2 regions of the Paenibacillus sp. FSL P2-0121 genome follow, and region 2 is predicted to be linked to the other one. Evidence: predicted binding sites of a transcription regulator. Region 2 holds the regulator's gene; the other holds the start of a gene.
What was found. The regulator LexA, encoded in region 2, represses DNA repair genes until DNA is damaged. The targets are predictions, from matches to a motif close to CGAACATATGTTCG.
Positions count from the first base shown of each region.

Region 1: recA (recombinase RecA) is a predicted target of LexA. The motif match lies at 2,722-2,735, and genes of this name have one in related genera.

Region 1 is NZ_CP150245.1:4,239,760-4,245,244, forward strand. Features, by position in the region: gene rny (ribonuclease Y) at 1-432, opposite strand, end outside; gene MKY54_RS18710 (RecX family transcriptional regulator) at 752-1,477, opposite strand; gene recA (recombinase RecA) at 1,588-2,652, opposite strand; gene MKY54_RS18720 (competence/damage-inducible protein A) at 2,953-4,239, opposite strand; gene pgsA (CDP-diacylglycerol--glycerol-3-phosphate 3-phosphatidyltransferase) at 4,348-4,935, opposite strand; gene MKY54_RS18730 (YajQ family cyclic di-GMP-binding protein) at 5,091-5,485, opposite strand, start outside.
Region 2 is NZ_CP150245.1:3,946,429-3,951,913, reverse strand. Features, by position in the region: gene MKY54_RS17525 (MBL fold metallo-hydrolase) at 1-234, shown strand, start outside; gene MKY54_RS17520 (methyltransferase domain-containing protein) at 270-1,046, shown strand; gene MKY54_RS17515 (hypothetical protein) at 1,047-1,625, opposite strand; gene MKY54_RS17510 (hypothetical protein) at 1,848-2,228, opposite strand; gene MKY54_RS17505 (L,D-transpeptidase) at 2,379-2,717, opposite strand; gene lexA (transcriptional repressor LexA) at 2,897-3,523, opposite strand; gene MKY54_RS17495 (LysM peptidoglycan-binding domain-containing protein) at 3,775-4,188, shown strand; gene MKY54_RS17490 (DUF896 domain-containing protein) at 4,298-4,507, shown strand; gene MKY54_RS17485 (hypothetical protein) at 4,557-5,078, shown strand; gene MKY54_RS17480 (HAD family hydrolase) at 5,113-5,485, shown strand, end outside.

The DNA of each region.
Region 1 (5,485 bases), 290 kb from region 2:
GCTTAAATTGGAGATACGTTCCAATTCAGTGACTTGGTTTTTGTAAATAACATCAATTTGCTGTTGGGTTTCATCAATTCGTTTCTCTTTGTTAGCTACTTGTTCTTCTTTTCTTTCAAGCGATTCCATTTTTTTATCCAGAGATTCTTCCTTTTGCAGCAAACGTCTCTCTTGCCGTTGGATTTCATTCCGACGTTCACGAGTTTCTTTCTCAGCTTCAGTACGGATTCTATGGACTTCGTCCTTAGCTTCCAATACTGTTTCTTTCTTCAGCGCCTCAGCGTCCTTCTTCGCATTCTCAACGATGACAACGGCTTCTCTTTCTGCGCTTTGGATTTTAGCTTCTGCAAGGGATTTACGAATAAAATAACCGAACCCAAAGAATATTGCAGCTACAACGAGAACGATAATGACCCAGATCCATGATTCCAGCATCTGTTCACCTCCTCGTTGGTTCCTCTCCAAGGTATATCCCTGGGAATTGTGCAGTTGTTTAACTATCCGTTCATCACCATACAAAAAACCGGTAAACAACCGATTGCCATACTGCACATGCTGCACATGCACACTGCCCGCCTTATCCGGCGATTACATTTCATATGAGTTGTACGTGAACCGTTTAAAACAGTCTCCTTTTTGGGAAGGAAAAAGGATTCTAATTTTATGCCGATTCATGTTATATTTTATTATTTATAAAAAGACATTGTCAAGAGAGTCGATATACGCATTAATGTCAAGAGAATCAGTGATTCTAGTAAAAATCCTCATCTTCACCTTCATAATTGTCTTCCGCAAGTAAAGTATTGATCACTTGGCGAACCATATCGCCCGAAAATCCACGGCGCATAAGGAAGGCTCCAGTCTTTCTTCGCTTATCTGAAGCTTCTCCACGGATGAGATTCCATTTCTTGCGCCCAGTTTCGAGTGCGCTCTCCAGCTCTTGTTCAGGAGTAATATTCTCCAAAGCTTCCGATATAAGGGTTTTGTCTATCCCTTTCTCACGTAGCTCTTGTCGAATCCACATCTTCCCTTTCCGCTGGTTCGCTATTCGTTGCTCTGCCCATTGCTTAGCATATAAAGGGTCATCAAGAAGTCTTTCCTCCTGCAGCCGCTGCACCACTTCCGCAATAATAGTCTCTCCTATTTCCTTCTGGCGTAAACGGCGAGTCATTTCCATAGCGGTGCGTGGTTTACGTTCTAGATAACGGAGGCCTTCTACATAAGCTCGTTGACGCTCATCAGCTACAACAATTTCCACCAAATCAGCCTTCATAAAAGAATTACCAGTAATCATTCGATATTTAATCATGACGTCCTCGTGCACAGTCATGTTATATGCTCCGAAATGTATGATATAACGGTGGTCAGATTTCTTTTGACGTTCTACTTTAGTGATCTCTAAGAGTTCTCCTTCAGGAAAATCAGATAACACCTGCTCATCTTGTTCTTCTGCTTCAAAATCCAGTTGTATTACCATAGTTGTTTGTCACCTCGTAGCAATAGATCGGTTATCGTCTTACTTTCGTTACTTGTTAAGAAAAGACACCCTGCAACAATCAATCACAGGGCGTCCTATTGCTTAATATACTATTCGATTTCGAGAAGCAATTTCTCTTCTTCTTCTTGCTCTGCAATAATATCTTCATTCTTCGGCGCAGCAACAATAGTGGATAAATTACTTGCTTCACGGATCTTATTCTCAATAATAAGGGCAATATCCTGATGTTCCTTCAAAAACTGTTTAGCATTCTCACGTCCTTGACCGAGACGCTCGCCTTCGTAGGAATACCATGCACCACTCTTATTCACGATATCCATTTCAGTACCGATATCTACAAGACTTCCCTCTTTGGAAATCCCTTCACCGTACATAATATCAACATCAGCCTGTTTAAAAGGAGGGGCTACTTTATTCTTCACAATCTTGATCTTAGTACGGTTACCAACCACATCGTTCCCCATCTTGATGCTCTCTACGCGACGTACATCTAAACGTACAGAAGAGTAGAATTTCAATGCACGACCACCCGGAGTTGTCTCAGGGTTACCGAACATAACACCGATCTTCTCACGAAGCTGGTTGATAAAGATAGCGATCGTATTGGATTTGCTAATGGCACCAGAAAGCTTACGAAGTGCTTGAGACATCAAGCGAGCCTGCAATCCGACGTGGGAATCACCCATATCGCCTTCAATTTCAGCCTTAGGTACCAAAGCAGCAACGGAGTCAACGACAATAATATCAACGGCTCCACTACGAACGAGTGCTTCGGCGATTTCCAGCGCTTGTTCACCCGTGTCTGGCTGAGAAAGCAGCAACTCATCGATATTTACGCCCAAGTTACGTGCATATTTCGGATCAAGCGCATGCTCGGCATCGATAAATGCAGCTTGTCCGCCTTGTCTTTGCACTTCTGCAATAGCATGAAGAGCAACTGTTGTTTTACCTGAAGATTCCGGTCCATATACTTCAATAATACGTCCCTTTGGAAGTCCGCCTATACCTAACGCAATATCAAGTGCCAAAGATCCGCTAGGTACAACTTCCACTTGCATATGCGTGGATTCTCCCAGTTTCATTACCGAACCTTTACCAAATTGTTTTTCTATTTGACGAAGCGCCATATCAAGCGCTGCACGACGATCTGACAATCAGACCACTTCCTTCACTGTTTATAGTAATATAATAACGTGTTTTTAAGGTCTTGCCAAGCTTTTTTTCGAACATACATTCGTTTTTTTTGTCTTGGGCGTTATTTATCCCTTTTATTGTAAGCCTCCCTCCGGAGATAGAAGTTAATTAAATTCCCCACTTCACCGGACATCAACGACTTATGATCATGAGTAGTCATCGTGATCAAAATCTCTGCAAATATACAAAAAACCGCAGCAAAGAAATCTCAGTGCCACGGTTCTTCCGTATGTGTTTATTATAACTGGGCTAATCTCCCATTACAAGTCTGAACCCTCAAGAGGTGTCTCCACCTTGCGTTCCTCAAGTCTCCGCCACAGACGATACAGCAGAGCCTTTACAGTACGCAACCGGATATTTTCCCGTGTACCTTTAAGATTAAGCTCATAGACCTCTGTCTTACGTCCCCGTTCAGCCAAGCCGATAAATACAAGTCCAACAGGCTTGCGCTCAGAATAACCCGGTCCAGCCACACCCGTAACAGATAAGCCGAAATCGCTGTCTGCAATCATTCTCACTTGGTCAGCCAACACCTCGGCAACTTCTCGACTTACGGCTCCAGGAGCATTGGGTCCCTCCAAATAAGCACTTGGCACATTCAGTAGCTTTTTCTTTAGGTCATTCGAATAGCAGACGATTCCGCCGGCAAACATCGATGCACTGCCTGGAATATTTGTTATGCTCTCCATCAGCAAACCTCCGGTGCAGCTCTCTGCCGCACTTAAGGTCAGGCCGGCATCCGCCATCCAATCCACAATCAATTGCTCCAGCGGCACATCAATGTTCGCATACAAATGTTCCGGCAAAATCTCCTTGATTTGTTGTTCCAGTATCTCCAGCTTTTTTGTAGCTTCATGCTCAGAAGGGGCCTTTGTCGAAATACGAACAGTTACCTCTCCCTCTTTGGCATACGGAGCAATCGTTGGATCAGTCTGACTGCGAATCAGTTCGATGAGCTTGTCCTCCAGCAGTGATTCTCCGATGCCGGCAAATTTGAGCATTTTTGAATAAAGCGGTGTTTCGTTCGTCAAGGCGTGCTGCTGTAGCCACGGTACTGCTTTATCAACGAACATCGGTTTCATCTCACGAGGTGGACCTGGAAGCACAATATAATATTTCTTCTCATGCTCAAAAGCAATCCCAACCGCAAGACCGATTTCATTCGGCAACGGTGTAGTTCCTTCAATTATAAGTGCCTGTTTGCGGTTATTTTCGGTCATAACGATCTTACGATCATCAAAGAAACGTTGTACATGATCCATCGCCAAACGATCAATATGGAGCGTTCTACCTAGCGATGCAGCCAGTGCGTCTTTAGTCAGATCATCCTCAGTGGGGCCAATTCCGCCCGTAAAGATAATAACGTCAGCCCGACTCTGAGCGATCTCGATGGCTTGCTGTAGGCGGCTGCTGTTATCACCGACAACGGTTTGAAAGTATACATCGATCCCGATGGCAGCTAGCTCGATAGACAAAAACTGGGCATTACTATTCACGATTTGACCGAGCAAAAGCTCTGTCCCTACTGCAATAATCTCCGCTTTCATACCTGGCTTTCGCCTCCTCGTTATAATGTAGGTACACTGCTTTTGGATTTCAAAAAAGGTAATAGGTGCTTCACCTATTACCTTTCCTTGTATATCCAGCTTACATGCTTACGCATTATGCAGCTGTAGCAGATCCTTATTCTTCACAAAATAATCAATTCCAGAATAAATAGTGATCAGCGCTGCGGCCCAAATAGCAATATCGTCTACAGGAATACTGACAAATTGAAATGGGAAATTATTCAACAACAGCAGTGAGATCGCAACAATTTGTACAACCGTCTTTATCTTGCCCCATTTGCTGGCGGCAACCACTTTTCCCTCTAGCAATGCAATCTGGCGAAGTCCGGTGACTGCAAACTCACGACTGATGATTACAATAGCAATCCATGAATCGCATCTGCCCAGCTCCACAAGTGAAATCAGAACTGCAGATACCAGCAGTTTGTCCGCAAGTGGATCAAGGAGTTTACCGAGATTGGTGACCATATTATATTTCCTAGCAATGTAGCCGTCTATTCCATCCGTGCTGGCCGCAAGCAAAAAGATTACAGCTGCTACCAAATGATTAACAGATAGCTGAAACGAGCCCCAATGTATCGGTTCTGGATAAAAACTGAAATCCACCAGTAAAAAAAACATCATAATCGGGATCAGGCAAATACGAGCTAGCGTGATGCGGTTGGGCAAATTCACTGAAGTTTTCCTCCCCTAAATCGTTCATACAAATTGCCTAAATCAGGCTAATCCATTTCTACTTAAGCAAGTATATTATAGCAATAAATAGGTGTCAAAAAAACAGAAAGCACCCCGCGTTGTTAGTGCTAATAAGCACTGCGGGGCACAAAATTCTATTTCATGTTCATGAATTGTAGATCCAGCGGCAAATCAGCTTTACGCAAGATCTGAATAATCTGCTGCAAATCGTCGCGGCTCTTACCGGTCACACGAATTTGATCCCCTTGGATCTGGCTCTTCACCTTTAATTTTGAATCACGGATCAGAATATTAATCTTTTTCGCATTCTCCTGATCAATGCCTTGCTTAAGCCCTAAACGTTGACGTACAGATCCCAGGGAGGCCGGTTCTACTTTACCGAAATCCAGATTTTTTAGGGTAATGCCTCTTTTCACCATCTTTGATTGTAAAATATCAATAACAGCGTTGAGCTTATATTCGTCTTCAGAGGCGATTATAAGTGCGTCTTTCTCCAGCTTCAGACTGCTTTTGCTGTTCTTAAAATCAA
Region 2 (5,485 bases):
ACGCCAATCTATGCCTTTTACCCTTCGACTAGTCCGGTTGATTTAGTGGCCTCCTTAGAAAAGATTACGGAAATTCCAGGAGTTACCCAAGTATTCGGTTCTCATAATACACTGGGTTTAGATCCATCTATTTTACAAGAGGTCAAAAAAGCGGTTCGTGAGTTACGTGAGCAAAAGGTAGTAGCACATGGTACGGGCATTCACCAGTTTGATGGGTTTAGTGTGCAATTTTAGATTTTTATGTCGAAAACAAATGGGGGTATGGCGATATGGCGTCTACATCAAAGGCTTTTGCTAGATCAATGGATTCTTATTTAAACTACATTAAAATGCCTTGGGGGAGATTGTTTTATCATTCCGCTTGGCAGCAAATTGACAATCACTGCAGCTCTGAAGAGGTTCAATCTATTTTAGATATCGGCTGTGGTTTTGGGATAACCAGTCGTGAATTCGCAAAAAAAGGTTATACAGTTACAGGGATAGATCCGACTCCAGAGATGATAGTCATTGCGCAAGAGTCTGCATGTAAAGACGGTCTTAACATAGCCTTTAGATCGGCAACGCTACAAGATGCAGATGTATTAGCGGACGGATATGACTGGATTTTTTGCCATAATGTGCTTGAATATCTCGATGATCCAAAACAATTGTTAATGGACATTAGTAAAAAACAAAATGAAAACGGAATGCTTTCTCTTATAACTCATAATCCAGTGGCAAAAGTGATGAAAAAAGCCGTTATGAATAAAGATCCTATGGGGGCTATAGACAGTATTGGAAACACGCAGGAATATAGCGGCATTATTCAAACAGACATTACCATCTATACAAAAGATCAATTAGTGGAATGGCTCGCGGAGTGTGGTTATGAGATTAGAAGTATATACGGAATACATAATATCTACGGATATATTGTGGATAATGAAATAAAAATGGATGAGCAATGGCATGTAGAAATGGTGGAGCTAGAGCTTAAGTTAAGCAGTTTATCTCCATACAAGGACGTTGCTATTTTCACACATCTTATTGCGCAAAAAACAACTTAATTATTCAGATACGATTGACCTGAACAGTGCATGTAATTGTTGTACTTGGGAGTAAGCTTCCTTGTACTGGTTGTCGGATTGTTGAATAGGCAATAAACCCGGCAAGAAGGAGATACAATACACAGGCGTTTCTTTGCTGTTCATATATATTTTAAGCGTAAGCTCTTCAATCACATTAGCTTCTTCATCAGCTTCCTTAAGGACGTTAATATCTGCACTTGTTGCAGTAGTTTTGCTGTTTTGATGTCTTTTGGATACTTTTGAAAGGGTAAGTGCGTTAACCACAATCTCGGATCCCATTACATTATCAAAAGAGTATAGCTTTGCTACTGCTTTTTTGTTACTCTTCGGATTTTTGGTACCGATTGCCAATTTTTTATTAGGCTCGTTAAGTGCGATCAAGTGAGATTGATTGGGGGGAATGAATGTTTTGGTGAAGCTGATGTTAAAAGATGAGGTCGCATTAACTAGCTTAGAAATTTCAGATGAAGCAGATAGCGTTTTCAATTTTATAATGGCGGCACTTAGAATTAAAACAACTCCTAAAATAGCAAATAAGTACATCAAGATAATCAGCATATAATCACACCTCCTAGTTATCTCATTAGACTCAAATTGTTGCTTATTGAAAGATATGCCTGAATGATCTCCACTAGTATCTTTTAAAAGGGAAATTCGTGGAATTATAGGATCGGCTTCACGATTAACCCAAAAAAAGCACCCAGAGAAACCTTCCGATTCTGCAAATGATGCAAAATTGGGGGTTGCTACAAGGGTGCTTTTTAAGATGATTATGAAAACCTATAGAAAATTGAAGGCAGTGATATGATCGGTATAAACAATCAGCTGTTTGTATTCGATCGGAGTCCCATAACTAGCATAAGGTCTTACAGTAACGTCATTGAGGACAACAAAGTTATAGCTGAAATTTTTATCAGGGTGTTCTGCTCCCAAATAAGATATGTATTCGTCTACAATTACATCATCCATCAAAGATTTTAAATCAAATACATCCTCTTTGTTGGAGACGGTTGGAGAGACGATTCCCTGAATGCTGCCAAAAGAGGTGAGCAAATTCACTTTTTTTCCACTAGCTTGTTCATCATTTAAAAGTAAACCGGACAGCTTACCCAGTGCATCGACTTTAAAATCGACGAGGGTTCTAATTTTTGAATTATTCAAACTAAACACATCCTTTTCAATTTGCAATCCTGTTAACAATATTCGACATATAATCACCAAACTCCTAGTATGCTAATGAAAAAATACTTACTTATGTAATGACCCCCATTTTTTAATGTGATTTGGGGGTTGCCGAGCCTCCATTCGAATTTAATTTCTTATCGTTACTCGTGTGCCTATAGGGACAATAGCAGCGAGTGCTAACACATCCTCGTTGTACATCCGGATGCAGCCGTGGGACACCTCTTTCCCAATGGAGGAAGGGTCATTGTTTCCATGAATTCCGTAGTGTGGTTTAGACAGTCCCATCCAAAACACACCGAAGGGACCCCCTGGGTCGGGTTGTTTGTTAATAATAGTGAATTCACCCACTGGGGATTGGGTTAACATCTTACCGATGCCGACAGGGTAACCTCTAATCACAATATCATTGTCCAGAAGATATAACATTCGTTGGGTCAGATCTACAATAATTCGGTAGTTGGGCATTATACGCAACACTCCTTCCTAATTAGGATATGAGCAGAACGCCTAAAGGGTTATTCATAGAAAATGGCCATTTTAGCCATTGGGAACAAATGTTCGTAAGTGGTTGGAAAAGCAAAAAAAACGTAGAAAAAAGGCTGTTCCGCATATGCGGAACAGCCTTTTATGTTAGAAGTGCATACTTAGTGGATATCTCGAAACAATCCGATGACTCTTCCGAGAATAGTTACGCGATTAAGGCGAAGCGGCTCATAAGCTGGATTCTCCGGCTGAAGCCGTATATGATCACGTTCCTTGTAAAAGGTCTTAACGGTTGCTTCATCTTCTTCGGTCATGGCTACAACGATATCTCCGTTGTCCGCTGTTTGTTGTTGGCGAACAATCACATAGTCACCATTCATAATGCCTGCGTCCACCATACTATCACCCATGACAGACAGCATAAATACTTTGTTGTCACCTACATAGTGAGTAGGAAGTGGGAAGTAGTCTTCGATATTCTCTGTAGCAGTGATAGGTACCCCGGCGGTAACTTTACCTACGACAGGAATCCGTGAGATGGTCTGCGCGAATTGGTGAACATTCTCTGAATCCTCTTGGCCTAGTAATTCTATTGCACGTGGCTTCGTTGGATCTCGACGAATAAGTCCCTTTTTCTCAAGCCGGTCCAAATGACCGTGAACTGTGGAGCTGGAAGCAAGGCCAACAGCTTCTCCAATTTCCCGGACGGAAGGTGGATAACCCTTGCTGCGGACTTCGCTTCGTATAAATTCCAGGATCGCCAGCTGGCGACTTGAAATCTTTGACATTGGAATCAACCCCATATAGTAATGTTTGGGAAAATTATAACATAGAACTACCGTTCGCACAAACATAAGTTCTAACTATTATAAATATTAATCTGCTAGAGTTAAAAAATGGTAGACAAATGATAATAAAATGAACCGCTTGAGTCTCTCGAAAAAAAGAGAACAATTGTTCTGAAATAGTATTGAACAAAACACATGTTCGTGTTATTATAAAATCGAAAGTAAGAACAAGTGTTTGGAGGATGATGATTATGCTAAAATACAGTACATACCGCAGCATCTACGATAAGGCCCCAGTGGTTGAATCTATAGGACATAATGACGTTGCCCGTAATTCCGCTAAGGTGAAAGAGATAACGGAACGTTTGCTTGGAGGGATGATTTCGTTGTTCCGTCAAGATTTCTTTATTAAGTTAATATTGATTTTCGTGCTAGTATTATCTGGCCTAACAGTAGTGGGAAATGTATTTGCAGGATCGACGACTATAATGAAGGAAGAGAAGCGGATTGTGGTTGAACGTGGAGATACACTATGGAGTATTGCCCTTAAGAATAAACCAGCTGATATGAAGACAGTTGTTTATATAGAAGGAATTAAACGTTCAAGTGGGATTAAGAGTAGTCAAATTAACGCTGGAGACATACTTACTTTACCTATTTATTAATTTTCTGAGAACATAATAGAATGACCAGTAGAGCTTGCAGGGAGTAGACCTTGACAAGCTCTTTTTCTCATGGCAGAGTTAGAATTAATTTATAGGGGGAGGGAAAGTATTGAATATTGATGAGTTGGTCGCGCGAATTAACGAATTGGCACGCAAACAGAAGAGCGTAGGCCTTAATCAAGAGGAAGTGGCGGAACGCGCCAAGCTTCGTGAAATTTACCTGGGGAATATCCGTAATAACTTCCGAGCACAATTAAATACTATTGAAGTAGTAGATAACGATGAGCATGAACAAGGTAACAAGGGGCTTAAACATTAGCTCGCTGTTCCTTTTCATAGATATTTCAGGATGACTAGGGGGAACGCACATGGCCCGTTCTTGGGAAAGAATGGTTCAACGCAACACACAGCAAATCAACAAGCAAAGAAAGAAACAAGGCAAGGATACGATTTATGCCTCTAAATCTCCTACCCAGAATGCCGAAGTCTTTAAAGGTCGCAACATTGCATTTCCGGTAGTGTTAGTGATACTTGGCACTATGTTTTGGGTAGTTGGTTCTATTGATCAGGCCAAAGGTAATGGCATGCTGGCTAATTGGCTGGGAGTAGTACTGTACTATTTGCTGGCAGCGCTATTGTTCTTCCGTCGTCCGTACTTAAAGGTGGAAAAAGCAAGACTGTCCACTATTAAATTCAATCGCGAACGCGGACTTCCAGCTGCAGATATTGAGAAAATCACCCTTTCGCGTGGAGCTGTAGTCATTAAGCATAAAGGGAAACGTACGAAATGGATTTTCACAAAACTTATGAATCGCTATGATACTAATGCGATGAGTACACGATTAGAAGCATTTGCTAAAGCTCACAACATTGAAGTAGTTCACGAATAGAACTAGACCAGTTAAAGGGAGAGGGAGACCTGTAATGCCAATTTCTGCTGTACTATTTGACCTTGATGATACATTGCTGTGGGATGATCGGAGCGTCGAAGAAGCATTTCGTTCTGCTTGTGAAGCCGCCGGGGATACGATCGATCCACAAGAACTAGAAGTTGCAGTTCGTAAGGAAGCAAGTAGCTTATATGAATCTTATGAGACGTTCCCATTTACAAAGATGATCGGAATTAATCCATATGAAGCACTCTGGGCTAACTTTACGGCAGGTGAACAGCCAGAATTCCGTCAATTGGAGCAGCTTGCACCGGTATATCGTAAAGAGTCTTGGCGTCGCGGACTTGCAGCGTTAGGGGTGGAAGACGAAGCACTAGCTGAGACCTTGGCAACTAAATTCGCAGCAG